DNA from 4 places in the Devosia sp. BK genome. Region 3 is predicted to be linked to each of the others. Evidence: predicted binding sites of a transcription regulator. Region 3 holds the regulator's gene; each other region holds the start of a gene.
What was found. Region 3 encodes LexA, which represses DNA repair genes until DNA is damaged. Its sites were predicted from a motif close to TGTTCNNNNTGTGTTCNG; they were not measured.
Positions count from the first base shown of each region.

Region 1: the regulator LexA is predicted to act here: its motif matches at 1,467-1,484, upstream of ssb (single-stranded DNA-binding protein).
Region 2: the regulator LexA is predicted to act here: its motif matches at 6,938-6,955, upstream of DevBK_RS10960 (DNA recombination protein RmuC).
Region 4: the regulator LexA is predicted to act here: its motif matches at 3,600-3,617, upstream of dinB (DNA polymerase IV).

Region 1 covers NZ_JAIMBX010000001.1:1,105,774-1,113,491, reverse strand. The annotation lists gene DevBK_RS05425 (LysE family translocator) at 1-44, opposite strand, end outside; gene DevBK_RS05420 (hypothetical protein) at 108-1,355, opposite strand; gene ssb (single-stranded DNA-binding protein) at 1,652-2,173, shown strand; gene DevBK_RS05410 (YbaN family protein) at 2,217-2,621, opposite strand; gene dtd (D-aminoacyl-tRNA deacylase) at 2,618-3,061, opposite strand; gene DevBK_RS05400 (IS110 family transposase) at 3,452-4,372, shown strand; gene DevBK_RS05395 (hypothetical protein) at 4,640-5,167, opposite strand; gene DevBK_RS05390 (efflux RND transporter permease subunit) at 5,288-7,681, opposite strand.
Region 2 covers NZ_JAIMBX010000001.1:2,238,426-2,246,143, forward strand. The annotation lists gene DevBK_RS10920 (extracellular solute-binding protein) at 1-1,264, shown strand, start outside; gene dapD (2,3,4,5-tetrahydropyridine-2,6-dicarboxylate N-succinyltransferase) at 1,327-2,169, shown strand; gene dapE (succinyl-diaminopimelate desuccinylase) at 2,172-3,326, shown strand; gene DevBK_RS10935 (hypothetical protein) at 3,323-3,868, shown strand; gene DevBK_RS10940 (hypothetical protein) at 3,885-4,448, shown strand; gene truA (tRNA pseudouridine(38-40) synthase TruA) at 4,445-5,185, opposite strand; gene fmt (methionyl-tRNA formyltransferase) at 5,357-6,280, opposite strand; gene def (peptide deformylase) at 6,330-6,845, opposite strand; gene DevBK_RS10960 (DNA recombination protein RmuC) at 6,979-7,718, shown strand, end outside.
Region 3 covers NZ_JAIMBX010000001.1:947,658-955,375, reverse strand. The annotation lists gene DevBK_RS04620 (hypothetical protein) at 55-1,182, shown strand; gene DevBK_RS04615 (HIT family protein) at 1,192-1,611, shown strand; gene lexA (transcriptional repressor LexA) at 1,755-2,468, shown strand; gene DevBK_RS04605 (nuclear transport factor 2 family protein) at 2,468-2,848, shown strand; gene DevBK_RS04600 (IlvD/Edd family dehydratase) at 3,564-5,369, opposite strand; gene DevBK_RS04595 (2-dehydro-3-deoxygalactonokinase) at 5,653-6,564, shown strand; gene DevBK_RS04590 (2-dehydro-3-deoxy-6-phosphogalactonate aldolase) at 6,578-7,189, shown strand; gene DevBK_RS04585 (SMP-30/gluconolactonase/LRE family protein) at 7,186-7,718, shown strand, end outside.
Region 4 covers NZ_JAIMBX010000001.1:2,405,787-2,413,504, forward strand. The annotation lists gene DevBK_RS11770 (error-prone DNA polymerase) at 1-1,351, opposite strand, end outside; gene DevBK_RS11775 (Y-family DNA polymerase) at 1,348-2,871, opposite strand; gene DevBK_RS11780 (ImuA family protein) at 2,786-3,547, opposite strand; gene dinB (DNA polymerase IV) at 3,697-4,830, shown strand; gene DevBK_RS11790 (hypothetical protein) at 5,360-5,956, shown strand; gene DevBK_RS11795 (STAS domain-containing protein) at 6,022-6,357, opposite strand; gene DevBK_RS11800 (ATP-binding protein) at 6,367-6,780, opposite strand; gene DevBK_RS11805 (PP2C family protein-serine/threonine phosphatase) at 6,799-7,683, opposite strand.

The DNA.
Region 1 (7,718 bases), 160 kb from region 3:
AAGACAAGGATCGTATAAAGCCACAGCGCCTGCGCGTAATCCATGATGCTCCCCGGTGCTGAAAGGGGAATGGATGAGGCGTGCTGACAGGGTTTGTCAGGAGGGGCTCAATCGTCCTTCAGATAATTGCCGCCATCGATGACGAGAAGATCCGTCGAGTCCCGGTCAGGCGCGAAAATCGAGAGCGTTTCGGTCTTGCCGTCGTCACCCTTAAGGGTGAGTTCGTAGCCGGCGACTTCGTAAGTGCCCGAACTTGCCGGGCGATCGCTGGAGACGGTGACGCCACCCATATCCGAACTGGACGATCCGCCGCTCCAGCCATCGCGGGTGAATTTGCCATCGGGGGTGAATTTGACAGTACGCTGGACCGCAACGCTGCCGGAGCTGGTCGCCGTCATGCCGCTCGAGGCCCAGGTGTAGGTCCAGGAGCCGTCGAAGCGCGTGCCGGTGTCGAACTCGGGCAGGCGGAAATAATCGCCCTTGTCGATCTTGAGATCGTCGCCGGATTTTTCGAGCGGCATGGTTTCGGTTTTGACGACGCCGAAATCGTTGAGCATGGAGCGCATTTCGATTTTGCGCTCGCCGCCGAACCAGCCGCCGCCGGTGACTTTATAGGTCCCGCAATCGGTGGGATTCTCTGCGCACCAGGCGGACAGATCCGTGCCGGCGGGCAGTTCGGTGCTAAACAAGCCTGCCTTGTCGAAGACCATGATCTCACTATCCGAGGTGAAATCGAGGCCGCCAAAGGCGTTGGGCATGAGACCGGTGCTGAGGTGGGTAAAAACCCCTTCGAGGCCGCCATCGCCGGACTGAGGCTCAAGACCCTTGTCTTCATCGCCGGCAAAACGCACGGAGCGGACGAGGGCTTCGAAGGCGTCCTCGGCCTCATCTTCATGATCGCTGCGGGTGTTCATGAAGATGAGGCCGGCCAGAAGCTGTTCGTCCTCACTCGCAATACCAGCAATGGTCTGGCCGAGCGAAATGTCATCCTGATACCCACAGCAGCGATATTCGACCTTGATCGCGTGGCCATTGAGCGTGGTGCCGGCGCTGTCGGTCATCGGGTCTTCTTCGGTCATTCCGTCGACCCAACTGACCATCTCCGCGACATTCGCATCAAGCTGGGCGGGGCCGGCCTTGGCACCGACGAGCTGGATCATCGCCGCGGCGAAATCATCGTCCTCGGTCTTGGGAAATTTCTTGGTGAGCAGGATGCCTTCGGTGTTTTTCTGCAGCTCCCAGCCGTCGGGCGATTCGAAGGTGATCGAGCCGAGTTTCATCTCCTCGGCATGCGCTGGCAGCGCGGCTAGGAGACCAAAGGCGAGAATGACAGACGGCAGGAGGGGCTGTTTCATGGCGCGAAATCCGCTCTTTTCGACACGGCGCCAGACGAACCGGTGGCTTTGGCGAGAATGAGGCGAAGGGTAAGGCAGCCAACCGCAATGGGCGATTGACTCGCAACGAACAAGAACATAAAGTGAACAAAATGCAAAGGTGTGAGCATCCGGCAGATTTGCGCCTGCTCTGACGCGAGACGGGCTAAAGTGCGCGGACGAGCGGGAGGCTGCGCAAGAGGCGGCTCACTCCGCGCTCGATCACAGAAGCGTCCCGCGACCTTGCAGACCGGGACTGAATTGGAAGGAAATGCGCCATGGCTGGCAGCGTGAATAAAGTCATTCTGGTGGGCAATCTCGGCAATGAGCCCGAGGTGCGGACCCTGCCGAGCGGCGGCAAGGTGGTGAACCTGTCGATCGCGACATCCGAACGCTGGCGCGACCGCAATAGCGGTGAGCAGCGCGAAAAGACCGAATGGCACCGCGTGGTGATCTTCTCGGAAGGTCTTGCCAAGGTCGCCGAGCAATATCTGCGCAAGGGTAGCAAGGTCTATCTCGAAGGCCAGCTCCAGACGCGCAAATGGCAGGACCAATCCGGCCAGGACAAGTATTCGACCGAGATCGTGCTTCAGGGATTTAACGCCTCCATGGTACTGCTCGATGGCCGCGGCGATGGCGCCGGCGCCGGTGCAAATGAAGGTGGCGGCGGTGGCTATGGCGGCAATGATGGCGGCTTCCGCGGCGTCAGCAATTCCGGCGGTGGTGGTGGCGCACGTCGTCCCTCGTCCAACGCGCCGGCTTTTGAATCCGGCGGTCTTGACGACGACATCCCATTCTGAGGATTTTGATCAAAAGGGTCGCTTCGGCGGCCCTTTTTGTTGGTTAGGCTGACGGGGCAGAGGGGCGCGACAGCACATAGGCAGCGCAGGCGCCAAGGACGACCGCGACGAGCAGCGCGAGCCATGGGCCGGGATGGGCACTGACCCAGAAGAGCAAATAGCCGAGCGCCATGCCGGAGCAGGCCAAGGCTTTTGCGCGCGGAGCGATGACGCCATGAGTGCGCCAATTGGTGATGGTGGGGCCGAGGATGGGGTGGCAGAGGAGCCAGGTTTCCAGCCGGCGCGAGGATTTGGAGAAACACCAGGCGGCAAGGATCAGAAAGATCGTGGTTGGCATAAGCGGCAGGAAGGCGCCGATGATGCCTAGAGCGGTCATGAGGAGGCCGAGGGCGAGATAGACCGCCCGCATGGTGCGCGTCTTGGCCAGGGCCGATTGCGGTTCGCTCATGAGTTATCGGTATCCAGCCAGATCGTCACCGGACCATCATTGACCAGCGCGACCTTCATGTCGGCGCCGAAGATGCCATTGGCAATAGGGACGCCGGTTGCAGCGAGCGCCTCGGAGAAATGCGTGTAAAGCGTTTGGCCGCGCTCGGGTGGAGCGGCGCGCGAAAAGCCGGGTCGATTGCCCTTGGTATCGGCGGCGAGGGTGAACTGGCTGACGACGAGAGCGCTGCCGCCGATGTCAAGCAGCGAGCGGTTCATGCGGCCGTCATCGTCCTGGAAGATGCGGAGTTTTGCGATCTTTTGCGCCAGCCAGGAGGACTTTTGCTCGGTGTCCTCCTGCATGGCGCAGATCAGGACGAGCACGCCCGGGCCGATCTCGCCGGTGATGGCACCATCGACGGTAACGGAGGCGGACAGGACGCGTTGAATGAGGGCTCGCATGGGTGTGGTTTAGCGCCGGATTTGCCGGGTGCCCAGCGGAGATGTGTAGGGGGGAACTTTGGTGAAGGCGGACTGCAACTTGCTGGATGCCGCACAACCTAGCAGTATAGGCGCCGTTTCCCTTCAATGCCTTGGGAATTTCTGGGCCTCCCCAATCTTCGTCCTTCCCTCGGGCTCGACCCGAGGGACACTGCGCGAGGCAGATGCTTTTGTGGGTGGGCGAGTGGCCCTTGTCTGTTGAAAGTGTGCGAGATTGGTTCCGGGAGGGCGATCGATTGGCCCTTGGTCATCAGACCGTACCCGAGTGTGATCCCCTCCCGGTTTTGTCACCATCCTGAACAGTTGATCGAGGCCGCTGGCGGCGGACCTCGCAGTACAAGGACAGGCACGATGATCATAGCATCGGACTTTATCGGAATCGACGTGGGCAAATACACGCTGGAGATATTTGCCGGTCGGGAGTTCTCCATCGCCAATACCGAGGCAGCTCTTGCGGACTGGTTGGCCGGGCTGAGCCGGCCCGAGCTGGTGCTGTTCGAAGCGACGGGCCGCTACGACGGCAAGCTGCGCCGCGCTCTGGAGCAAGCCGAAATAGCATTCTGTCGGGTTAATCCGGCACAGGCGCGGGCCTTTGCCCGGGCCACCGGGCAGTTGGCCAAGACCGATAAGGTCGATGCGCAGATGTTGGCCCGGATGGCGCAGGCTTTACGGCCACATCCCCAGGCCGCCGCCGACGAGAGGCGCCGACTTTTAGGCGAGTTGGCGCGACGCCGGGATCAATTGGTTGACATGCGCCGGGGCGAATTGACCCGCCAACAGGAGATGGCGGAACCCGAAATCCTGACCGACATCTCCGCCCATATCGAGCTGCTCACCAGCCGCATCGCTGTCTTCGACAGCCGGATCGCCGCGCTGATCGCGGCGACCGACGAGCTTGCACAGGCCCAGCGCCTCCTGTGGTCCATCCCTGGCATCGGCCTGGTCACCGCCACCACGCTGCTGTCCTTCCTGCCGGAGGCCGGCCATCGCTCGCCCAAGACCATCGCTGCGCTGGCAGGTCTGGCCCCCTTCAACAATGACAGCGGCCTGTTCCGCGGCAAGCGCAGCATCCGTGGCGGACGTCCTCGTGTGCGGGTTGCTCTCTACATGGCGGCCCTCACCGCGTGCCGCAGCACTGGCCTGCTTGGTCAGTTCTTCCGAACCCTCACCGCCGCCGGCAAACCCAAAAAGCTCGCCCTCATCGCTATTGCGCGAAAAATCCTTGTCATCGCCAATGCCGTTCTGAGAGACCAAACGCCCTTCAAAACCTGAACCAACAACACAGTTGCTCGGGTCAAGCCCGAGGGAAGAGCGGTGGGTGGGGTGAATACACTGGAGGTGGCTAACCTCTTGTGCTTGCTTGGCTTTGAACCTCAACTGCTCGCATCCGCCGCATCATTTTGACCGTTGGCGGCACCCTGCGGCAAGAACTAGCAACTATTGCAACGTCAGTTCCGCGGAAGCGAAATCTCTTGTCTCGAGCGACAGCATTGCCGTTTTCATGTCCATACCCCGCGCAAGCTCCCGCAGTGCCAACCCTTACCGCGTGAACGGCACTTGCGCTGTCAGGCTGTCGCCGGATTCGACGTAGACGACTTCGAAGGACACGCTCATGGAGTCGTCGTTGAGGGCGATTTGAGAGGAGATGTTCATCTCCTTGCCCTCTTCGTCGGGGGTGCGTTCGCGGAGGTTGAAGACGAGGCCACCGCCGCGTTTTTGGCCGACGGCGATGCCGGAGAAGGTGGCGTTGGAGGTCATGGCCGCTTCGTAGCGGCGCGAAGCGTCTACATAGGCGATGGTGCCGGCGACGGAGAGATTGGTGCCGGCGAGAGTGCAGCGGCCGCTATAGTTGATTTTGTCCTGATTGCCCTGGGTCAGTGAGAGGCGGCAGACGACGGATTCGGTGGCGGCGCCGACCAGCGTGCCGCGGCCGCGCCATTCACCGATATAGGATTTGAGTAGCGCCACTTCCGCCGGGCCTGCATAGGCGGGCGCCGCGGCAAAGCCAGTCGAAAACACGGCGGCAGCAAAAGCGAGGGCGCGCGGAACGGGTCCAAAACGGGTCATGGTGCAAGGCCTCCAGATGTCACAACGAGCGCCCGGGCTGGTTATCGACGGATCAAAGAACAGAGCCAGAATCGGCGTGGTTATGGTTATGCCACGGCTTTTCGAGAGCGAGAACGGGCCTCAAGCGGGACGAGGGGCTTCCCCTTCAGTTCCGCCTTCACCTGTGACCGTATCGCCAGTCGGATCGTCTGGAGTGGCGTCGTGATCGGCCGTGCGAACGCGGATCTTGCCGAGGGGGTGGAAGAACTTGCCACCGGCCATCAGCAGGGCGGGAAGGATGAAGAGATCGCCGAGGATGGCAAGGGCCAGCGTGACGACAAAGAGCGAGCCGAACAGGGCAACCTGTGGCAGCTCGGAGAACATGATGATCGCCGTGCCGGCGCAGAGAATGATGGTGGTCGCGACAATAGCGCCGCCGATGCGGAGGAGGGTGTGCTGCACCGCGTCCTCATGGGTGCGGCCTTCCTCGCGGCGCCCGTGGAGATAGTGGGACAGGAAATGCACCGTGTCGTCGACCGCGATGCCGAAAGCGATGGTAAGGGCAATGACGGTGGTAAGTTGAAGACCAGAGCCAGACCACCAGAGCCAAGCCTCTGTTCCTAGAATGGGAAAGAGATTGGGGATCGCAGAAGCCAATGCGACCCGAAAAGATTGGAAGGCAAAGCCGATCAGCGCGAGATTGACGAGGACGCTGAGCGTCAGGTCAAGCTGTAGACCGCGGACGATATTGTCGGTCGCAAAGGTCGTGAGCACACGGAAGCCGCCGACTTCGGCATCGGTAATACCAGCCGAGACGAGTTCGCTTTCGACGCGGGCCACGAGATCCTTGAGCTTGTCGCTTTCGATGATGGTGGGCATGAAACCGGTAACGAGGGCCTGCGAGCCGTCATCGGTAACGAAGCGCCGCCGCATAAAGGGACCGACGGCCTCGAGCACCTCGCCGCGGGTGAAGCCGGCGTCCGTGTAATTGGACATGCTCGCAGCGGAAATAACCTTGTTCTCGCCGAGCTCCTTTTCGAGGATGTCGTGCACAACCTGGATACGCGCGAAATCGACCTCGCCGACATCCGGGTTGTGCTCGATCAGGGGCACGCGAATGTAGAGCGGGGCGACGCCGCCGACGCCCTCATCGATGTTTTCGGCCGCGGTGAGGGCGGTCGATTCGTTGGCAACGAAATCCTCGAAGGAAAATCCCGGCTGGATGAGGAAATAGGGGATCAGCAACAGGCCGGTGGCGACGATGCCGGCAATGGCGATCGGCCGGCCAAATCGGCTGGCGAGGAACCAGGACAGGGGCAGGGGAGCCGTGAGCACCACGCTCGACTTCGGCGGCGCCTTGAAACCCATGCGGATGGCGAGCTTGAGCAGCAGCGGTTGGAAGGTCATCGAGCAGGCAAAGAGCAGGAAGGAGCCCATGGCGCCAGCCATGGAGAATTCACGCACGCCTTGGCCCGGCGTTAGGGAGAGCGAGGCGAAGCTGACCATGGAAATGAGCATGGTCAGGGCCGTGGCGGGACCAACGAGCTTGATGGTCGCATCGACCGCCTTGTTGGGCTCCATGCCGTCGCGCCAATAGGCGAGCCAATTGAAGGTGAAGAACATCGACTCGGCAAAGGAGATCACCAGCACCAGCGTCGTGACGATGATGGTGAGGAAGGAGAAGGAGCCGAAGAAGAGAAGGATCATGCCCATAGACCACATAACCGCGAGGAACGGCGTGGCGGCGACGATCAGCGCGCCAGCAATGGAGCGGAGGGCGAGAAGGGCAATGATGGAGCCAAGGGCGAAGCCGTAGACGGTAAACTTGACCTGATCGTCCACGGCGGCATTGAGCATTTCCGTGGTCCAGACCGGTGGGCCGGTGATCTCGATCGAGAGGTCAGCGTTCTGGAACGGCGCGATCGTGGCGCGCAGGTTCTCGATCATCGCCTTGGCGCCGCGCTCTTTGACCAGATCCTGATTGGGGAACATGATCATCACCACGCCATCGAGATCGGGCGTGATGAGATTGCGCATCATCGGATCGTTTTGCTGCAGATCCATGAGGGCGAAGGCAACCTCGTCGGCCGTCTGCAGACCTTCGGGCACGGCCGGGACGGAGCCGCCGCCGGGCGATGGCTTGCGCAGCGTGAAGGGTGACATGGTGCCGACGGCATATTCATTGAGCTCGAGCTCAAAGGCGAGGTTTCGGACCTGCTCGATCACCTCGGGCTCGGCGAGCTTGGGCGAATTGACGAGAATATAGAGGTCGTTCTCGAAGGTGCCGAATGTTTCCGAGAGGTGTTCGTAGGCGTCGTAATAGTGGCCCGAATGGGCATAGACGCGCAGAAGATCGCCATCGACATTGGCGCGCGGGATCTGAGTGAAGCAGAGGACGGAAAAGATCAGCACCGCGAGCGCCATGAGGCGCGGATAGCGGACCGTCGTCAGCCCGATCTGTTCAAGACCAAAGCCGATGGAACGATCATAAGTCAGGCGGGCCAGAAAACGTTTGAACCAGGAAGGGGAAGACACGACGGGCCCGACTCCGCACGCTGACGATCTGACAGAA
Region 2 (7,718 bases), 1.3 Mb from region 3:
GGATAAAGAGACGGTGCTCGAACGGTTCAAGCGCGGCAAGGCGAGCGGGGGCACGGTGGGATCGGGTCTGGGCTTGGCGATCGTGTCGCGCGTGGCGACGGGCCATGGGGGCACGCTGCGGTTTATCGATCGCGAGGGGGGCGGGTTGACTGTGGAAGTGGCCTTGCCGCTGCCGCGCGGATCATGGCGGCAAGGCGTGGCGGCGCTGGCAGGATTGTTCGTTGCGGCCATGCTGCTCATGCCCGGACAAGCGGAGGCGCGGAGCACGACCTATCCGGCGCCGAGCGGGGCGGAAGCTCAGGTGCTTACCATTGTCGGCGTGACGGACACACCGCTCTTTGCGGCTTTCATCACCGGGTTTCAAGCCCAGCATCCTGCGGTCAGCGTTGTCTATCAAGAGATGGATTCGCTGCCGCTCTACGATCAGTTTCTCGCCGGGACACTGCCCGTCGCGCCCGATCTCCTGATTTCCTCCGCCTCGGACCTGCAGCTCAAGCTCGCCAATGATGGGCATGCGCTGGCCTATGACAGCCCCTATCTCGGCGATCTGCCGGATTGGGCGCATTGGCGCAATGAGGTGTTCGGCTTCACCTTCGAGCCGGCGGTGATCATCTACAATCCCGACCGCATCGCGCCCGACGAAGTGCCGCGCACGCATCTGACGCTAGCCGAGCTCTTGGAGACGCAGACTGAGCGCTTTCACGGGCAGATCGCGACCTATGACATCGGCGTTTCGGGCGTCGGCTTTCTGCTCGCCTCGCAGGACCAGACGATTTCCTCGACCTTCTGGCGCCTCGCGGCAGCGTTCGGGCGGGTCAATGCGCAGTTTTCGGGGTCGAGCCCGGCCATTCTCAATGGTGTGGCCGATGGCACTCTGGCGCTCGGCTATAATGTCCTCGGGTCCTATGCCTTTGCGCGGCAGGCGGAGGGAGCCGATATCGAGATCATCGTCCCCGACGATTATGTGCTGGTGCTGACGCGCTCGATGCTCATTCCGCGCGAGGCCAAGGCCGTGGGTCTCGCCGAAGATTTCATCGACTTTGCGCTATCGCCCGAAGGCCAGGCCATTGCGGCGGGCGGGACGGCGCTGGGGTCGGTGGTGCCGGGATCGGCGGGTACATGGACGAGCGAAGCCATCGCAGCGCGCGGGCGCGGGGTCATCCAAGCGATTTCCTTGGGGCCAAGCCTCATGGTGGCGCTCGATACGCTCAGGCGGCAGCGCTTTTTGGATACGTGGAAAGAGATCGTGTCGCCAAAGCTTTGAGTGCCGTTGACACAGAACCCGGCCCCGCTATGGTCCGCGCCAGTCTATCCGAGGAATTGCCAATGTCGCACGCCCAGCTTTCCAGCATCATCGAGACCGCCTTCGAGAACCGGACCGAGATCAATTTCTCGACCAAGGGAGAAGTGCGCGATGCCGTGGAAACGGCACTCAAACTGCTCGATAGCGGCGAAGCGCGCGTGGCCGAAAAGGTCGGCGGCGACTGGCAGGTCAATCAATGGCTGAAAAAGGCCGTGCTGCTGTCCTTCCGCCTCAATGACAATGTGCTTATCGAAGGCGCGCCGGGCGGAGCCAATTGGTTCGACAAGGTGCCATCGAAATTCGTCGGCTGGGGCGACAACCAGTATCGCGCTGCCGGTTTCCGCACCGTGCCGGGCGCCGTCGTGCGTCAGTCGGCCTTTATCGGCAAGGGCGTGATCCTGATGCCGAGCTTTGTCAATCTTGGCGCCTATGTCGATGAAGGTACCATGGTCGACACCTGGGCGACCGTCGGCTCCTGCGCGCAGATCGGCAAGAATGTACACCTCTCAGGCGGCGTCGGCATCGGCGGCGTGCTTGAGCCGCTGCAGGCCAATCCGACCATCATCGAAGACAATTGCTTTGTCGGCGCACGCTCCGAAGTCGTCGAAGGCGTCATCGTCGGCGAAGGCTCGGTGATCTCCATGGGCGTCTTCATCGGTGCCTCGACGAAGATCATCAACCGCGCGACCGGCGAAGTGCATATGGGCAAGGTGCCGCCCTATTCCGTCGTCGTCTCCGGCTCGCTGCCCGGCAAGCCCCTGCCCGATGGCACACCCGGCCCGAGCCTATATTGCGCCGTCATCGTCAAGACCGTCGACGCGCAGACGCGCTCTAAGACGGGGATCAACGAGTTGCTGCGCGACTGATCATGACCATCGACCCGCAAAACCTGCTCGAGCGCTTGATTGCCTGCCCTTCGGTGACGCCGGAGGCGGCGGGGGCGCTGGAGTTGTTGACCCACGAGCTCGAGGCGATCGGGTTTGCGGTGACGCATTTGCGCTTTGAGGGCGATGCGTCTTATCCCGTCGATAATCTCTTTGCGACGCGCGGGACCGGTGGGCGGAAACTGCTGTTTGCCGGGCATACCGATGTGGTACCGCCCGGCGATTTGGCTCAATGGACGAGCGATCCCTTCGAGCCGCGCGTGGCGGATGGAAAACTGTTTGGGCGCGGCGCTGCGGATATGAAATCGGGCATCGCAGCTTTTGTCGCGGCCTGTTCGGCTATTCCGGCCGATGCCGGCAAGATCCAGCTTGCCATAACTAATGACGAAGAGGCCGACGCCATCAACGGCACCGAAAAGCTGGTGCGCTGGATGGCGGACAATGGCCATAACTTTGATTTCGCCCTGGTGGGCGAGCCGAGTGCGGCAGAGTTTCTCGGCGATAGCATCAAGATCGGCCGGCGCGGCTCGTTTTCGGGCACCGTGACGGTGAGAGGGGTGCAGGGGCACGTTGCCTATCCGCACAAGGCCAATAATCCCCTGCCCGTGCTTGCGGCGATCGTGACGGCGCTGAGCACGACCAAGCTCGATGACGGCACCGAGCATTTTCCGGCCAGCAATCTCGAAGTGACGACGGTCGATGTCGGCAATCCGACGGGCAATGTCATTCCAGGGGCAGGGACGCTCAAATTCAATATCCGCTATAATGACACCTGGACGCCGGACACGCTGGCCGACTGGGTGAAGGCGCGGATCGCTGCGGTCGATGCTAGGGGTACGAGCGTCGATTTCGCTATTGCCGGCGTGCCATCACGCTCCTTCCTCTCGCCGCTGAGCGAGGATATCGACACGCTCTCCGACGCCATCGAGGATGTGACGGGACGGCGGCCGGAATATTCGACCGGCGGCGGCACATCGGACGCGCGCTTCATCGCGCAATATGGGCCGGTGGTGGAGTGTGGGCTGGTCGGCCCCTCCATGCACAAGGCCGACGAGCATATTTCCATCACCGATCTGGTCGGGCTGACGGCGATCTACGAGACCTTTATGGGCCGGTTCTTTGCGGCGGAGACGCCATGAAGATCTGGGGGACCATGAGCGAAGCCTTGAAAGGCTGGATCGCCATTGTCTGCGGCGATGCCGATTGGGCGCGGCATTTTGCCATTTCTGCAGCGGGGCTCGCGACCGCGCTGGTCCTGTTCTTTTTCTTCGCGCTGCTCTCGATTGCCCTGGCGACGGCCGATGTGGGCATTCCGAGTTTTTTTGGACTGATCATCGCGCTCGTGGTTCAGGGCCTCTCGATCCTCGCGCTGCTTGGCGGCATTCTGATCACGCGCAAAATCATGCCGGGCGAGATCAGCCTGATGCGGCTGATGGTCCCAGGGATTTACGCGCTCATTGCCTATCTGATCGCCGGCACTATTCTCTCGCTCATCGCCGGGCCGGTGTTGATTTTGCTCTGGATTGGGCTCGCCTTTCTGCTCTTTTGCCTGGGGCGGCAGGCGGGGGGCTGGAGCATCGGCGTTGCAGCCGCCTTTGCAGTTTTGACCATGGTCCTGCTTGTCGGCATGCCCGTGACGCTCTACATGGCTCTTGGCCCCGTGGCCGCGCCCACCCCTTGAGACGAGACCCACGCTTTTGGCCCAGCCCAATTCCGCTTTTTTCGACGAAGCCGCCAATGCCATCCGAGGCTGCATCGCCCTCGTCATGGGCAAGCGCGACTCATCGAGCTATTTCGATTTCTCCCAGCGCGGCCTCGTCGGCAGCCTGATCGCGGTTCTCGCGGCCATGATCCTTGCTGGTTTCGGGCCGCTGCTCCTCGGCGCGCCGATGCCGTCGGGCGCTGCGACGCAATCGATCGTGATCAATGCCGTGCTCTTCGTCGCCCAGGCGTTTACCGCATATCTCGCTTTGCGCCAGATGGGCCGGCAGGATGGTTTCATTCCCTATCTCGTCGCGAGCAATTGGGTGACGCTGCTGTCGGCAATCCTGCTCTTGGTCGCGACGATTTTCGGGCCGCTCGGCGTCATAGTGCTTCTCGGCACAGCGGTCATAGCGATCCTGACTTTCGTCAATATCGGCCGGTTCATCGTGACATTGGCGCCGCTGCAGATCGGGCTTTTGTTCCTGTCGCAGGCGGTAGGCGTGTTCCTGGCGCTGGGGCTGGTGACGCTGATCCTGCCCGCGCCGCCTATGCCCTAGGAGTAATCGACCCTGAAGAAATAGAGCCCGGCCGATGGCGCCATGGCGCCGCAGCGGCTGCGGTTCGCAGCGTCGAGCGCTGCGCGGAAATCATCGGGGCTCCACTTGCCTTCACCCACGAGCTTGAGCGAACCGACCATCGAGCGCACTTGATGGTGGAGGAAGCTGCGCGCGCTGGCGGTGACGATCACATGGTCGAGCTCGCGGCGCACCGCGAAATGGTCGAGCGTACGGATAGGCGAATTGGCCTGGCACTCGGACGAGCGGAACGTCGTGAAATCGTGCCGGCCGAGGATTTTTTGCGCGGCGGCATGCATGGCGTCAGCATCGAGCGGCATGGGCACGTGCCAAACCCGATGGCGCTCAAGCGCGGCGGGGGCGCGGCGATTGAGGATGCGATATTCGTAGTGCCGCGCGAGGGCCGAGAAGCGGGCCTCGAAGGTGTCGGGCGCAAGTTCGCAGGCAATGACTGCCGCGGGATGCGGGCGCAGGTGATAGTTGAGGGCCTCTCGCACGCGAAACGGGTCGCGGTCGGTCGAGAGGTCAAAGCTCACGACCTGGCCGAGGGCGTGTACGCCAGCATCGGTGCGGCCGGAGGCTTGGGTCACGACGGTTTCGCCCGAGAAGCGAAAAATGGCTTCTTCGAGGGCTTGCTGAACGCTCATCCGATCGGCTTGCCGCTGCCAGCCGCAGAAGGGGGTTCCGTCGTATTCGAGGGTGAGTTTATAGCGGGGCAAAGTGACCCCCACCTAGCCTCCCCCTCTTAGGGGGAGGGATCATATCGAGTTTGGAACACCGAGCCGGTTTCCTAAGCACGGCGTCATTCCCGCGAAAGCGGGAATCCAATTCGACTGAAGCAGAGATTCCCGCTTTCGCGGGAATGACGCGGTGAAAGGGGGTAAGCCCAATCAAACCACCCGCTCCGGCAATACCCCGGCCCCGCGCAAAAACGTCGCTGCGTCCATGGCACCCTTGCCTTCGCGCTGCACCTGGGTGAGGCGGACGGCGCCGGTGCCGCAGGCTATGGTGAGGTCCGGGCCGATCAGACTGCCGGGCGCAGCGCTGCCGGAAGCGAGCGTCGAGCGCAGGGCTTTGACGCGCGTCGGCTTGCCCGCCAGTTCCAGTTCGAACCAGGCGCCCGGGAAGGGCGAGAGGCCGCGGATGGTGTTGTGAACTTCCTCGGCGGATTTGGAAAAATCGAGTTTGGCCTCGGCCTTTTCGATCTTTGCCGCATAGGTGACGCCTGCTTCGGGCTGGGGCGTGAAATCAAGGCTCCCGCGTTCCAGCGCCGCCAGGGCACGGCCCATGAGATCGGCGCCGAGGCGCATCATCTGGTCGTGGAGTTCGCCCGCCGTCATATCGGGGCCGATGGGAATGATCTCGGTTGGGCCCATTGCGCCGGTATCGAGCCCTTCATCCATGTTCATGACGACGATGCCGGTCTGCTTGTCGCCGGCCATGATGGCGCGCTGCATAGGCGCGGCGCCGCGCCAGCGCGGGAGCAAGGAGCCGTGGAGGTTGAGGCAGCCCTCAACCGGCGCATCGAGAATGGGTTTGGGCAGGATCAGGCCATAGGCGACGACGACGGCAACATCGGCGCCGAGCGAGGCAAATTGAGCCTGCTCGGCCTCATTGCGAAGGCTTTTCGGCGTGAAGACGGGAATGCCGAAATTTTCGGCCGCTTCATGCACCGGGCTCTTGCGCTCGGCCTGGCCGCGGCCGGCAGGCTTTGGTGCGCGTGTATAGACGGCGAGCACTTCGTGGCCGGCAGAGACGATCTCGGTCAGCGTCGGCACTGAAAATTCGGGCGTGCCCATGAAGACGACGCGCATTGGCTTTACTCCTGGGCAATTTTCTCCGCGCCGGCGCAGGGAAAAATTCTTAGCGCGCGGCCAGCTTAGCTTGCTTGTCGAACTTCTTGATCACGCGGTCGCGCTTCAAACGGCTGAGATAGTCGATGTAGAGCACGCCATCGAGGTGATCGAGTTCGTGCTGGATGCAAACGGCGAGCTTGCCATCGGCATCCTTGGTGACTTCCTTGCCGTCGAGATCGGTGTATTTGACCGTCACGGTCGAAGGGCGCTCGACTTCGTAATAGAGTTCGGGGATCGACAGGCACCCCTCCTCGGTCACCTGGATTTCGTCGCCGAAGCTGGTGATCTCGGGATTGATCATGACGATCGGCTCGGGCGTCTCCTTTTCGCCAGCCAGATCCATGACCACGATGCGCTTCAAGACACCGATCTGCGGCGCGGCAAGGCCGATGCCCGGCGCGTCATACATGGTGTCGAGCATGTCCTTGGCCAGCGTCTTGATCTCGTCGTCGACCTCAACGATCGGATCGGCAACGGCGCGCAGGCGCGCGTCAGGAATGATGAGAATAGGGCGGATGGCCATGGCAAAGGTCCGGCGATATCTGGATTTGCCAGTGATATGGCGTCTCGAGACCAATCGGTCAACAGTCGAGGTCGTTTACGCCCGGCGCAGAATAGAACATTTTAAGAACGGAAGAATCGGTTAGACTGGCGCAATGAGTGAATTCGACACGATTTTGTTTGTGGCCGGCTCGGTGCCGGTGACCTTGGGCCTCGCGCTGGCGATTGGTTTTTTGCTGCTCGTCGGCTTGGCCTTTGTGTTGCTGGTCGGGAATGCGCGGACCAATGCCGAGCGCGCGGAGGATGCGGCGCGCTCGGCAAGCGACAATCTCAAGGCGAGTTTTCTCGAACAGATCGCACAGCGGGACATGCGCATTCGGGATCTCGACTTGGCGCTGGCGCGCGAGCGCGAGCGGGCCGCGGATCTTCTCGACAGCGAGCGGGACAAATCAAGCGGGTTGACGGCGGAACTGGCCGCCATGCGGACCCGGCTCGACGAGCAGGCGCGGCAGAACGAAGTGAACCTTAAACGCTTCATGGATGCGCGCCAGCAGATGACCGACGAGTTCAAGGCCATTGCCGGCGACGTGCTCAAAAGTCATGGCGAGACGTTTACGCGGCAAAACCGCGAGCAGGTCGATACGCTCTTGAAACCGCTGCAGGACAAGATCACCGAGTTCCACAAGAACCTCGTCGAAGATCGCTCTGCCATGGGCGAGCGCATTCGCGCGCTGGCCGAGAGCAATTTGCAGATCACTACCGAGGCACAGAATCTTACGCGCGCGCTCAAGGGCAATTCGCAGACCCAGGGCGCCTGGGGCGAGATGATCCTCTCCACCATCCTCGAGCAATCGGGCCTGCGCGAAGGTGAGCAGTATTTCGTCCAGCAGAGCCA
Region 3 (7,718 bases):
GCCGATCGATTGTGCTAGACAGCGCGCATCAAGTGATCAGGAGACCCGGGACTAATGGATTTGTGGGATGTCGTAGCCTTCATTCTCGAAGCCCTTCTCGTCTTCGTAGTGGCAACGACCCTGTTCGACACCCTGCACTGGCTGCTGCACCGCTGGGAAAATTCCGAGATCCCGCTGCTGCGCACCTTCTCGTCCTGGCACTGGGTCCACCATAAATTCCTTGGCCTCGATATGCAGGTCAATCCGGCCTATGCCCGCCAGAATATCTGGTTTCACGTCCTGCCCGAATACTTTACCTCGATGGCCGCAATCGCGCTGTTCCTCCTGGCGCTGCCCTGGCAGCCCGTGGCCGTCGTTGCCGTCATCCGCACGGTCATGTTCGCCCTGACCCTTCGCGAGGAAGGGCTCGACTACAATCACATGTCGATGGACCGCGTGGGCGGCAAACAGGGCCTCTTGTGGGTAAACAACAATTACCACGCGATGCACCACGTCTATCCGCACAATTTCTTCTCGTCCTTTGCCAACACCTTTGATCTCCTGGTCGGCACCACCTGCCAGATTGCTGGCCGGCGCTTCCTCATCACCGGCGCAAGCGGCGCCTTCGGCTCGGCCATGGTCAAAGCACTCGAAAAGCGGGGCGGCATTGTCGAAACGGCAAAGTCCGGCGTCGATTTCACCGCCGGAAATTACGCCGCGATGGACGAAAAGCTCGCGCGCGCCGACGTTCTGATCCTTTCGCACGGCGCCAAAACGGACGATTGCTGGAACGCCAATTACGTCACGTTTCGCGACCTGATCGAGCGCTTCACCCTCATGGGCAAGGATAGGCTCCTCGCGCCGGAGGTCTGGGCGCTCGGCTCCGAGGTCGAATTTCACGGCGATATGGGCATGGATGAATTGCGCGATTATTCCAGTTCGAAGCGCGCCTTCGCTGCCCGCGCCCGCCACTATTATCGCTCCGACGACCTCATCTATCGCCACATTGTCCCCTCCTCCTTCACCTCCGCCATGGGCAAGGGCGCGATGTCGGCGGAAACGGCGGTCGGCATCGCTCTCTTCTTCATCACCCGCGGCTTCAAATATGTACCGGTGACCCTTACCGGCCTTGCCGTCCTCAATTTCTTCCGCTTCCGATATGCCAACAATGCCGGCGACGAAGCGCTCGCCGCTGCCGAATAATCCGAGGCTTTGATGACCTACGACCCAACCAATATCTTCGCCAAAATCCTCAAGGGCGAACTACCTTGCCACAAGGTCTACGAGGACGACACGGCCCTCGTCATGCTCGACATTTTTCCGCAGTCCAAGGGTCACACCCTCGTAATTCCCAAGGCCCCATCGCGTAACCTTCTCGATGCCGATCCCGCGGCCCTTTCGGCGGTGATGCCGCTCGTCCAACGCGTCGCCAAGGCCCTGCAGACTGTAACGAAAGCCGACGGCATCCGCCTCGCCCAGTTCAACGAGGCCCCGGCTGGCCAGACCGTCTTTCATCTCCATTTCCATCTGATCCCTGCCTACGAGGGCACCGCCCTCGGCGCCCATGCCAGCGGCCGTGCTGACGACGCCGAACTCGCCCAACTGGCGAAAGACCTCGCCGCCGTGCTCTAGTCTTGCCGCTGACGCGACGTCTTCCGGCGAAAGCGAGAATCTCTACTGCGCCTCTATTTGGCAAAGATGGGAGACTCTTGCGGAACATAGACGGAACACATATAGTCGTTCCGTATCCGTTCCGATTCTAGGGCTCACCGGCGATGCTGACGCGCAAACAACACGAATTGCTGATGTTCATCCACGAACGGATGAAGGAAAGCGGCATTCCCCCATCCTTCGACGAAATGAAGGATGCGCTGGATTTAGCGTCGAAGTCAGGCATCCATCGGTTGATCACTGCGCTCGAAGAGCGTGGCTTCATCCGCCGCCTGCCCAACCGGGCGAGAGCCCTCGAGGTCGTCAAGCTGCCGGATTCCATGAACCCATCCCTCGGCGGGCGCAAAGCCAAGTTTGAACCGTCGGTTATCGAAGGCAGCCTCGGAAAAGTTAGCGCGCCCCAGCCACGCGGTATCGCCGCCGAGGATTATGCCCGACCGATCTCCATTCCCGTCATGGGGCGCATCGCTGCCGGTACGCCCATCGAGGCGATCCAGACTCATTCCCACACCATTCAGGTCCCGCCTGAAATGCTTGGCGCGGGCGAACACTATGCGTTGGAAGTCCGCGGCGACTCCATGATCGACGCCGGCATTTTCGATGGCGACACGGTCGTTATCAAAAAACAGGATCAGGCCAGCACTGGAGAAATCATCGTCGCCTTGGTCGATGACGAAGAGGCCACCCTCAAACGCCTCCGGCGCAAGGGCAACACTATCGCACTCGAAGCTGCCAACCCGGCCTACGAGACCCGCATCTTCCCGCCGGATCGCGTGAAAGTTCAAGGCCGCCTCGTCGGCCTCCTCCGCAAATACTAATGCCCGGCGCCGCCACACCCAAAACGGTGATGGCGGCTTATGCCGACCTGATCAACCATCACGACTTTTCATTGCTGGTCCCGCTGATCGATTCCGATGCAGTCTTCTGGTTCAGTTCAGGCAGTTTCACCGGCATCGATGCCATTCGCAGTGCCTTCGAACGAACATGGCAGCGTCTTGAGAACGAGACGTACTGGCTTGAAGACCTCACCTGGATCGCGGACGGCGACACGGCAGCGAGCTGCACCTATCGGTTCTGTTGGCGCGCTGTGGTCGATGGCAAAGACGCCGAAGGATCAGGACGAGGCACCACGGTGCTCGCCAAGCGCGGTGATGCTTGGCGCATCATCCACGAACATCTAAGCTCTTATCCGGATTGAGCGTGACATTCTTTAGTCTCGATCGCGTTTCTACGCCGAGTGCGATTAGCCTGCAGCAGCGGATTTCATATCTCAGCGGTGAAAAGGGCTGTCACTTAGGCAAACTCGATGCGTCCCTCCTCCTACTAATGGCTTCGATCCGGCCGCAGGCAAAATTGCGCCAGTGGCGCAACTTCAGGAGAGAGGGCCATGAGGGCTATGCCCGAATGGCAAGCTAGGTGGGGTAAACCCCAAAACCCCAAAATACTTATCCATCTTCTCCCCGCTCCCCAAAACCTCGCCCATACTCTCCCCATTCCGCCAGTCACACGGCTCCCACGCAGGGTCGGGCGGAATGGCCGGTGGATGGGGGCGCCTATCCGGGCGGGGAGTTGAAATACGGCAGCCGCGACCGAAATAACGTTCGCGCCTGATCCCGGACCTGCTGCAAACTCCGGATCCTGTGACCGGCGGCCTTTGGCTCCCAATGTCTAAACAGGTAGAGCCAATGGCCGCCCGTCACCGTGAAAAACCGTCAGCCAAAAAAAAGGCCGGGCGGCACTCTGTGCTGCCCGGCCTTTAACTCGGTCACCGAAGGATTGGCCGGTAGTCGGCCTAGGCTGAGGCGAAAATGTCGGTCTCTGAGAACCGGCGCGCAGCGTACATCAGTACGTGAGCACCGGAAGCGCAAGAGACCGGCATTTGCAGACCAGCATCGGCCGAATGACGGTCGATCCTAGTGGTTATCCCTTGGCAGGCCTTCTGTCTGCGCAATCCGCTGGTACTTTTCAGCCGGTTTCAGGATCGCGCCTTCGCCGAGCTGGCCGACGATACCGCGCTGGATTTCCTGCCACGGCGTCTGGTGCTTGGGATACTTGTAGCCGCCTTCAGCCTCGAGCGCCGCGCGACGGGTCGCGATTTCTTCGGCCGAGATCAGGATATCGGCTTCGCCCTTGTTCAGATCGATGCGGACGCGGTCACCAGTCTTGAGGATCGCAAGGTTACCGCCTGCAGCTGCTTCCGGAGACGCATTGAGGATAGAAGGCGAACCCGACGTGCCTGACTGACGGCCGTCACCGATACAGGCGAGCGAATGGATGCCCTTCTTGATGAGGTAGGCCGGCGGCCGCATGTTGACGACTTCTGCCGCACCCGGATAGCCGATCGGACCAGCGCCGCGCATGAAGAGCAGCGTGTTTTCGTCGATATCGAGCGCCGGATCGTCGATGCGGTGGTGATAGTCCTCAGGGCCATCGAACACCACCGCCTTGCCTTCGAACATGCCGGGATGCTCGGGATTGGCGAGGTAGCGCTCACGGAACTCGGACGAGATCACGCTGGTCTTCATGATCGCGCTGTCAAAGAGATTGCCGCGCAGCACGAGGAAGCCGGCATCCACCTTGAGCGGATTGTCGAAGTGGCGGATGACCTTATCGTCCTGGATCGTCGTGTTGCGGCAATTCTCGCCAATGGTCTTGCCGTTGACGGTCGGAGCGTTCTCGCGAATGAGACCCTGCTTCATCAGCTCGTTTACCACCGCCGGCACACCGCCGGCATGGTAGTAATCTTCGCCGAGATATTCGCCAGCCGGCTGCAGGTTCACCAAGAGCGGCACCTTGTGGCCGTAGGTCTGGAAGTCCTGCAGTTCCAGCTCGACGCCGATATGCTTGGCGATGGCCTGGATATGGATCGGCGCATTGGTCGAGCCACCGATCGCCGAATTGACGACGATGGTGTTGATGAAGTTGTCCTTAGTCAGGATGTCCGAGGGTTTCAGATCCTCGTGCACCATGTCGACGATGCGCTTGCCGGTCCGGTAGGCCATTTCCTGGCGGTCGCGATACGGCGCGGGAATAGCTGCCGAGCCCGGCAACTGCATGCCGAGCGACTCGGCCAGCGAGTTCATCGTCGTCGCCGTACCCATCGTGTTGCAATAGCCGGTCGACGGCGCCGACGACGCGACGAGTTCAATGAACTGCGCATAGTCGATCTCGCCCGCCGCCATCATCTGGCGCGCCTTCCAGACGATCGTGCCGGAACCCGTGCGTTCGCCCTTGTGCCAGCCATTGAGCATGGGCCCGACCGACAGCGCGATCGCCGGGATGTTCACGGTCGCCGCGCCCATCAGCATGGCCGGGGTCGTCTTGTCGCAACCAATGGTCAGCACCACGCCATCAAGCGGGTAGCCATAAAGCACTTCGACGAGGCCGAGATAGGCGAGGTTGCGGTCAAGGCCCGCGGTCGGGCGCTTGCCGGTTTCCTGGATCGGATGCACCGGGAATTCGATGGCGATACCGCCAGCTTCGCGAATGCCCTCACGCACGCGCTCGGCCAGCACCATGTGGTGACGGTTGCAGGGGCTGAGGTCCGAACCGGTCTGCGCAATGCCGATGATCGGCTTGCCCGACTGAAGTTCTTCGCGCGAGACGCCGAAATTCATATAGCGCTCGAGATAAAGCGCGGTCATGTCCGGGTTTTCGGGATTGTCGAACCATGCGCGCGAACGCAGCTTCTTCGGAGCGCCGCTGTTATCAGTCGTCATCGTCAAATTCCTTATCCGTCCGCAGCGCGCGGACCGTGGGCCTTGCTGGTTGCCGTTTTAGCACGGCAAGCGCCGCTGTGAACGGCTCCCATCGAAAAAATCATACAATTGATTTGGGTGGGGTAACAGGGGGCATATGTGCCGGAACGCTCTGAAAATCTTACCAATCGCGGAGAACACATTTGAGCTCTCCGATAGCCCCTGCGCTGATGGCCCTGTTCATGGGCCGAGAACCCAATTAGGGTCGCGCCGCATTGTGTAGGCGGTCGTCGAGGAGGCTTGTTTGAGCGAATCTGTTGCCTGGATTGCGGTCGATTGGGGCACGTCCAATTTGCGCGGCTGGACCCTCGATCACGCTGGAAATGTCCTTGCCTCGCGCAGTTCGCCAAAAGGCATGGGCAAGCTGACGCGCGAAGAATTTCCCGCCGCACTTTCAGAATTGCTCGCCGATATTCCCCTGACGGAAAAGACCGACGTTGTCGTTTGCGGCATGGCCGGCGCCCGCCAGGGCTGGCTCGAAGCGCCCTATCTAGAAGCGCCGACGGACCTCTCCGGCCTCATTCGGGGCGCCGTCCATCCCGATAGCGGCTCCGACAAATTTAACGTCTCCATCCTGCCCGGCGTCTGCCAAAGGCAAGGCGGCGACAACGTCATGCGTGGCGAAGAAACCCAGCTCCTCGGGCTCGCAGCCACCCTGCCCGGCTATTCCGGCCTCGTCTGTATGCCCGGCACACATTCGAAATGGGCGCTGCTCGACGGCACGAAAATCGAGCATTTTACGACGGCCATGACCGGCGAAATGTTCGAATTGCTCTCCACCCAATCCGTGCTGCGCCATTCGCTCACCGGCGATCAAAACGGCCCTGAGCGCAATGATGGCTTTTCTGCCGGTGCGCGAGATGGCCTCGAGCGGCCCGCTGATCTCCTCGGCCAATTGTTCCGCGTCCGCGCCAGCGCGCTGGTTTCCGGCCGCTCACCCGCCTGGTGCGCCGGCTATCTCTCGGGCCTTTTGATCGGCACCGAAATTGCCGCCAATCGCCACCAGATCGGTAACGAGCCGGTGCCGCTTATCGGCTCGCACGTTCTCTGCTCGCTTTATGGCCAGGTGCTCGAAATGGCCGGTGCCGCCGGCCGTCCCGTCGATGCCACCGCCGTCGTCCTCGCCGGCCTTAAGGCCGCCCGCGCCGCCGCTTGAAGGAAAACTCCCTATGTCCCACCGCCACATCATTGCCATCCTGCGCGGCATCACCAATGACGAAGCCGTCCCGGTCTGCACAACCCTCGTCGAGGCCGGTATCACGCTGATAGAAGTGCCGCTCAATTCGCCCAACGCCATCGAGAGCATTTCGCGCGCCGCCAAGGCGCTGGGCGACCGCGCCGAGATCGGGGCCGGCACTGTTCTCACGGAAGAAAATGTCCGCGCTGTCGCAGCAGCCGGCGGCACCTTCATCGTCTCGCCCGATACCAATGAAACCGTCATCGCCGAAACTGTGCGTCTCGGCCTCAAATCCTATCCCGGCGTCTTCTCGCCCAGCGACGCCTTCAAGGCGATCCGCACCGGTGCAACCGGCCTCAAATTCTTCCCCGCCGAAGTCTTGGGCTCCAAGGGCATCAAGGCCATGAAAGCGGTTCTGCCGCCTGCCCTGCCGCTCTACGCCGTCGGTGGCGCCAATCCCGACAATTTCGACGAGTTCTTCGCCGTCGGCTGCGCCGGCTTCGGCCTCGGAACTTATATTTACAAACCCGGCATGAGCGTAGCCGACGTCGCCGAGCGCGCCGCTACCGCCGTCGCCGCCTATGACAAGGGAGCCAAGGCATGACCGAAACGGCACGTCTTCTCATCGACAGCAAATCCGAACTGGGCGAAGGCCCGTTCTGGCACGCCGCCCGCCAGCAGCTCTTCTGGTTCGATATCAATGAGCAGTCCCTGTTCGCCGCCAATGCAAGCGGCGAAATAGAGGACAGCTGGCTCTTCAACGAAACGGTAACCGCGGCCGCCATCGTCGACGAACACAACCTCGTCCTCGCCACCGAAAACGGCCTGATCGAATTCGATCTCAATGTCGGCGGCATCAACCGCCTGATCGACATCGAGCGCGATAATGAAGCCAATCGCAGCAACGATTGTCGCGTGCATCCCTCCGGTGCTTTCTGGATCGGCACCATGGTCAAGGAAGAGGGCCCCAAAGAGGGCTCGGTCTATCATTACCGCGCCGGCAAGCTGACCAAGATCATCGAAAACGTCGCCATCCCCAACGCGACCTGCTTCTCGCCCGATGGCAAGACCGCCTATTTCACCGATACGCCGACCAAGAAAATCCTGAAATGCGCGACCGATCCCGAAACTGG
Region 4 (7,718 bases), 1.5 Mb from region 3:
TCAGCTCTTCGGCCTGCTTCTGGCTGACGCCGTCTTTCGACCAGCCCCAGACCTGGCTCGACAAGAGCTTGATCATATCCTCGGGTAACCCCAATGCTTTGCCGACGTCACGAAGAGCACCTTTTGACCGATAGCGGATCACCGTTGACGTGAGCGCCGCGTGGTCGCGCCCATAGGTTTCGTATACCCACTGCATCACGATCTCCCGCCGCTCGTGCTCGAAGTCGACGTCGATATCTGGCGGTTCGCGGCGCTCCATGGAGACGAAGCGCTCGAACAGTAGATCATTGCGGTCAGGATCGATGCTGGTGATCCCCAGCACGAAGCATACTGCGGAATTCGCGGCAGATCCCCTACCCTGGCAGAGAATGTCCCGGCTGCGAGCGAAGGCGACGATCGAATTTACGGTGAGGAAATATGGCGCGTAGTTGAGCTTTTCGATCAGATCGAGCTCATGCTTGATGATGCCGACGACACGTTCCGGAACACCTTCTGGATATCGCTTCTCGGCGCCTTCCCAGGTCAGTTTTTCCAACGCCTGCTGTGGCGTAAATCCCGGGATCGCGGCTTCCTCTGGATATTGATAGGCGAGTTCTTCGAGACTAAAGCGACATTTGTTCATCACCGCGATGGTCCGCTCGACCGCATCCCGGTTCCGCGGAAACAGACGAACCATTTCGGCGGGCGGTTTCAGATAGCGGTCGGCATGGCGTTCTCGATCAAAACCGACATCGTCGATGGTCGCGCCAGTACGAATGCAGGTGACAACATCCTGCAGAATCCGGCGGGACGGTTCATGGAACAGAACGTCGTTCGTCACGATGGTGAAAACACCCAAGGCGTCTGCCATGGTCTGGAGCTCATAGAGCCTGAGCTGGTCGTTGGGCCTTCGCCTCAAGGTCAGTGCGAGATAGCCTTCATCCCCAAATGTTTCTTTGAGGCGCCGGAGCTGCATTGCCGACGCCTCATCTGCCTCGTCGGGGACAAGGATCGCGACCAATCCCTCTTTGTACGTAGCGACATCCGACCAGTGCAGATCGCATTTGCCCTTCCCGCCGCGGGCCTTACCCAACGAGAGAAGTCGGCATAGCCGGCCATAGGCTAAGCGATCTCTCGGATACACGAGAACTGATGTCCCATCGACGAGATCGAGTCGGCAGCCAACGATCAGCCTGACGCCAGTGGTCTTGGCAGCCACATGAGCTCTGACGATGCCGGCAAGACTGTTGCGATCGACAACAGCCAAAGCTTCGATGCCAAGGATCGCGGCGGTCGCGAACAGCTCTTCGGCGGAGCTAGCTCCCCTCAGAAAGCTGAAATGGCTCGTGACCTGAAGCTCGGCGTATCTCATCCGAAGACGCCATGAAGATACCATTTGTGGCTGCCGGTCTCAGGATCTTCGCCGTCGCCGGCCCGATAAATCCAGAATCGTTCACCTGCCTCATCCTCGACGCGAAAATAGTCGCGCACTGCGGCAATCTCGGAATCGGTTTTCCACCACTCGCCAAAAATGCGCTCGGGGCCATCCGCGGCTTTGATCCGGCGTCGAATGCCGCGCCAGGTGAACCAGACCGGCGGATGATCGGGCAGCAATGCCATGGTGTCGATCGGCTCAGGATAGGGAAGGAGCCTTGTCGGTCGAGGCCATTTGCTTGGCCAATCGCTGAGCGCCTCCTGCGAAAGAGGGGCGACCTTCTGGACGGACCGCTCAGGAATGTCACTGGCGATCGGCGCAAAGCGATAAAGCGCACCCTGCCCCATCCTATTGGTCAAAAGATCGATTAGGGCAGAAACATCCTGATCATCACCGTCAACAAGCGAGTTGATCATCTGCGTTGGATCGAGTGGCTCTGCCTGAATGGCGCGCAGCCGCAATTGCTCAATGCCGAAGCCGGGATCAATTTTTTCGATCTTGTCGGTTAAGAGCCGGGTCAACCTTTTGGTGTCTCTGATCGGCAAGGCGGTGCCGACCCGGACCGTCACCGTGGTGTTGTCCACGCGGTGTGCCAGGAGATCGACACGCTTCGCTCCTAGTCCCTTCAGTTCGAGAGCGCCAACCAGACGCTCGACCAACTGGCCGATATACTTTGCGATGGTGTCCGCAGCGCCAATCGGCTCGCCGAAAGGTCGGACGACCTCAATGATTTCAGGCAGCTCCATTGGCTCAATGGGTTCACCGACTAACCCCATGGCCTGATCAAGACGCCGGCCGACTTCTGGGCCAAACCGAAGCGTCAGGGTGGCTCGTGGCGCGACGCTGAGATCTTTGATAGTTTTAAAGCCAAGCCCTCTTAGGGCCGCCACTGTTGCCTCCGGCAATCGCAAGGCAGGCAATGGCAGGTCGTGAATGATCGAAGCCCCCTGCCCCGGCTCAACCAGGACAGCAGGGTGCTTGTGGTATCGTGCCAAAGCGTGGGCCTGTCCCCAGGTGTCTGCCAAGGCTGCCTTCCCCAGAAGCTCTGCCGCTTTGAACTGCGACAGGATTTTCTCGAGCACCATTTCCTCGCCGCCATGGAGATGGTCGGCGCCCGCAATATCCATGATGATGCCATCTGGATGATCCGCGGCAACAAGAGGCGAAAAGCGCTGCAACGCCCAAAGTGCCAAGCGCTCGATCGCCTCCCTGTCGCCTGCCGCGTCGAGCTCGGCAACATGCAATGACTTTATCATCGCTTGCGCCTTGCTCACCGGCATGCCCTTGCGGAGCCCGACGGACAGGGCTGCATGATCGAGGGCCGCAATTTCGCGACGGCTGCCGCGACGCGTTACGAGCACCACGGGCTCTTCAGCCGGCGGCGCTGCGCTTCCCCGAACGCGTCGAAACCGGTCGGTTGGGAAGGTCGGAAAATAGAGAGAGACGACCCTTGCCATCACAAGCCTCAACTTCGAAATCTGCCGCTTCAGCACCGCGGCACCTGATGAGTTCAACCTGCCAGCGCGCTCTCCCCACACCCGGCACCGGCAATGGACGCGATGGCAGTGTGCTGACGCGCCATCGGGTGACAGCCGCTGTCGGCTGCCCGAAATCAGCTGCCTCCGTTTGACGTCGCCAACGTCTGATCGCGATCCCAATGGCGCCTGACGTTTCTGCAGCCAGCTGTAGTCTGCGCGATGCGGTCATCGTCAACTTGGCAACCTCGGCGACGATTCCACCGAGCCCCCCGTACCGCATACCCTCCTCGAAAGCCTCGAGGACCGATTGCTCGTCACCAGCCTCGACATAGATGACCCGGTTGGCGCTCAACCCGACCTGAGCAATCGCTGGCGCGAAGAGGTCCTGTCGCGTGACGCACCAGAGAACCTTGCCTTTGGTTCGCGCGACGATGCCTGCTGCAAAAAGGGCCGCCGCTGCACCATCGATCGCGCCATTCCCGCCGCCTGCGACTTCATGCAGGGCTCCTAGGGACAAACCGCCACCCGGCAAGTGCCGATCAATGACATCGACCCCAAATGGAAGGACCACCCGTTGCGAGGCAGGCCTGCCTTCAAGGCGTCCGATCTTCTCGCGAAGCTCGGCGATCATCGCGGTGTCGATGGCCTGGTTCATTTTTTAGTTCGTATTTCTCCACCCGCCTTTTCAAGCGTGCAGACAGGGAATATGTTCCCTCTTTGTTCTATCAGACTCGGGTTGGAGTCAATGCAGTTTGCCTGACTGTAGGTTTGAACTGCCCTGCGTTGCACTCTTGGTGGATGATCATGTCAGAGAATTCAGGGGCTTGCGGCTCGGAGCGGCTTGGGGAAAACCCGCTGGACAGTGAGCGCATTCGTAAAATCGTCCATGTCGACATGGATGCCTTTTTCGCATCGGTCGAACAGCGGGATGATCCGAGTCTGAGAGGCAAGCCTGTGGCAGTTGGTGGTGCGCGCCAGCGTGGTGTCGTCGCTGCCGCCAGTTATGAGGCCAGGGTTTTCGGTGTTCGATCGGCTATGCCGTCGGTGACTGCAGCACGGAAATGCCCTGAGCTGATTTTCGTAAAGCCGCGTTTCGACGTCTACAAATCGGTTTCGGCGCAGATTCATGAGATCTTTGCCGAGTACACGCCACTCATCGAGCCGCTTTCGCTCGATGAAGCCTATCTCGATGTGACGGAAAATTTGAAAGGCATGACCATCGCCAGCGCGATCGCCGAAGAGATCCGGGCCAAGATCTTCGCAGTCACAGGTCTGACGGCCTCGGCCGGCATTTCCTACAACAAGTTCTTGGCGAAGATGGCCTCGGGACACAAAAAACCCAATGGCCAATTCGTTATTCCACCCGCCAAAGGGCAAGGCTTCGTGCGAACCTTGCCGGTCGCCAAATTCCACGGCGTCGGACCGGCGACGGCCTCAAAAATGAAAGCGCTTGGAATCGAAACCGGAGCGGATCTTGAAGCCCAAAGCCTCGAGTTCCTGCAGCGGCATTTCCGATCAAGTGGAGAGTATTATTACTGGATTGCGCGCGGCATCGACTATCGCCGGGTCAAGCCGGATCGCGTTCGGAAGAGTGTGGGTGGCGAGAACACCTTCTTCGATGACGTCCATGATCTCGCGGCGGCTTTAGAAAAACTCTCGCCGATCATCGATAAAGTCTGGCGACACGCAGAGCAGAAGGCCCTGTATGGCCGAACTCTCACTCTGAAGGTGAAGTTCGCCGATTTCGAGATCATTACCCGCAGCCGAACCGAGCAAGTGCCACTGGGCACCCGGGAAATCGTGGAGCGCACTGCACACGCATTATTGGCGCCAGTGTTCCCAACCTCGAAAGGGATACGGTTGCTCGGCATCTCAATTTCTGGATTTGAACCGCCGGACCGAGCGAGTAACATGGAACAGCTAACCCTCGCCCTATGACAGTCAGAAGAATTGGTTTTCCCGTGCGTCGATCTGGCTGTTCTGCGGATCTTCTTTTTTGCCAACAGAGACGATCTCGAGGACATTGTTGGCTTCCTTTGGGCGGTAGGGCAGCAACTCGTTGCATTATGATCGTGCTCGAGAATAGCCCAAAGGTGCCGCTGGACCGATGGTCGAAATGGGACGGTAAGCCCTCTGAAACCTTGAGGTAATCATCGCTTCGATGGCGCTTTTGGTCACCGGCGAGAGGCCAGGGGTGTCTCATGATATTGTTCGAAGGCGGAAGCTCACCATAGACTTTGGTACTCCCCCTAGCGAGCAGACACTTCATGAATTCCAGACCAGTCAATGATGGAGTAACTACCTGACGCTTGTGTATTGGCAATCGACCAGCTTCGGGTTCATGATGATCGGTATCGAGCCAGAACGAGTTTGAGCAGGCGCACAGAATGCCATCGATCGCCCAGCTGGTCTCTCGCTACGTCTGGCCAGCACGATCATGCCCAACACCAAATCCCATGGAGTCTTTATGTCAAACGACACGCCTGTTCCGCTTAGCGATGCCGATCTCGACAACGTCAATGGCGGCGTTGCTGCCGTCGGCTCCAGCAATCGGACCGGCGCGATCGGGAATATAGATATTGGCTCGATGGACCTCGAAACGGCGATGATGGCCGTTCAGTCCAACCGCGCCGCACTGCTCGATACACAACTGTCCGAGCAGATCAAATCCGTGCAGGAGCGCAACACCGAAGTCAGCGAGCTCAACGCGGATAAAGTTGCGCTTGAAAGGATCAATAGCCTGTTCGAGCCGAGCAAGGGCGATGATCAGAAGGTGTCGCTGGCGACAAAGCTCGGCGATACGACAGTCGGCGCCGTGCTCGAATCTCTCAACAATGACCTCAAGGTAGATGCCAACAAGGACGGAATGGTCTCGCTAGGCGAGCTGAAGTCATCAATTCTTGAGGCAAAGCGCGAACTCGATTCGATGAGCAACAGTCAGCAAATGGACATGCTGCGCCTGCAGAGCCTTTCTAACAAGCGCAACGAAGCATTCGACGTCATGACAAATTTCCTTGCGAAAATGCAGGACGCACGGGCCAGCATCATCGGCAATATGCGCTAATCAGGACGCGAACCCTACCGGCTAACGCGCGACGCCCCGTCCCTTTGGAGATGGGGCGCTAGCGCTTACTGTAGTGCGGCGACGGCGTCGCGCGCGGTTGCGTGGATGTCGAAGATCGAGCTGAAACCGCTAACCTCGAAGACCTCGGTGACCTGCGGGGTAAGCCCGGATAAGGCCAATTTGGTCTTCCCGGCACGGGCTGCCTTTGCCGCCTTGAGCAGCACGCGCAGCCCGGCGGAGCTGACATATTGCACGTCGGCAAGATCGAGCAGCAGGGCGGGATGACTGCGCACGCCGTCTCCAGCCAGCGCGTCATCGAGGGTCTGTGCGGTGTTGCTATCGAGCCGCCCGGACACTTCCACGCGCAGCACGGCGCCGTCCTGATGTTGGGTGATGTTCATGGAAAACTCCTAGCTGTCCAAAGCCTTGCTGAATGAAAGCCGGTTGCGCTCGCCCTCGCGGCTATAGCGCAAGTCGGTCATCATGGTACGCAGAAAATGTATACCGAGGCCGCCGATCGGACGATCCTCGACGTCGAGCTCGAGATCGGGCTCCGAGGCGCCGAGCGGATCGAAGGCGGATCCGCCATCCGACACATCGACGAGAACACTGCTCCCTTCGCGCTTGAGCGCAACGCGGATGGGCAGGCCATCGTAACCGCGCCCATGATAGCCGTGGGAGACGGTATTGGTGAACAGTTCCTCGAGCACGAGATTAAGCTGCATCGCTGCCTTTGGCGGCACGTCATTATCTTCGCAAAAGCGCTCTACCGCTTCGGCAAGGCGATCCAGTTCGCTCATCTTCACGGCCAATTCGATCAGCATGGCAATTTCCGCGCGCTGTTAGAAACGGAGACGAAGAAGAGAGAAGTCATCGGGCAAGGGACCGCCATCGCCAAAACTGCGGACCCAGGCATGGATGGCTTTAGGCTCATGGTCGGTTAGGGCAAATTCGGCCAGTCGGTCGACGCTGAGCATGTCGCTGCCGATCCCGTCGATTTCAAACGTTCCGTCGCTGAGGAGCAGCAACACGTCCCCCGGCGCTATTGCAACCTGTCGCGCGGCATATTGCATGCCTTCGAGGGCACCAATGGCGAGCCGGCCCGGCGTTGAGAGTAAAGCTGCCCGAGGGCCATTGCCCTCGTCTTTGATGTGTATGGCAGGCGGATGACCGCCCGTTGCAAAGATCAGCGTGCTGGTGGAACGCTGATAAACGCCGTACCAGATGGTGAAAAACATATCGTTCTGCTTTTCCATCGGGAATGCGTCATTGAGCGCTTCGAGAACACTTGAAGGGTCGCGGAACTCGGCACCGCGCAGGGCTGAGGCACGCAGCACATTGATGACCGTGACCGAAAGCAGGGCTGCGCCCACTCCATGCCCGCACACATCGAGCAGATACGTAGCGAGGTGATCCTCGTCGATGTCGTGATAGCCAAAACTGTCGCCGCCAAGTTCGGTCGAGGGCACGAGCAGCCAATCGGCGTAGGGTATGGTCGACCGCGGTTCGGGCAGGATCGACATGACATAGCGCGCCGCATCGTCGAGCTCGGCCTCGAGGCGCTTCTGTGTCTTTTGTAGCGCCAGATTGATTTCGGCGAGTTGGTCTTCCACGGCTTCGCCATGCTCGATCATGGCGTCGTAAAGGAGCTTAAGATCCTCGTAGTCGGCTCGCAGGCTTGCAAGCTGGGTGGACAGTTCTTCTGCTTCCGATGCCCTATCAGACATGATCTCGGCCTTTCCGACCTATCGAGCTGTTACAG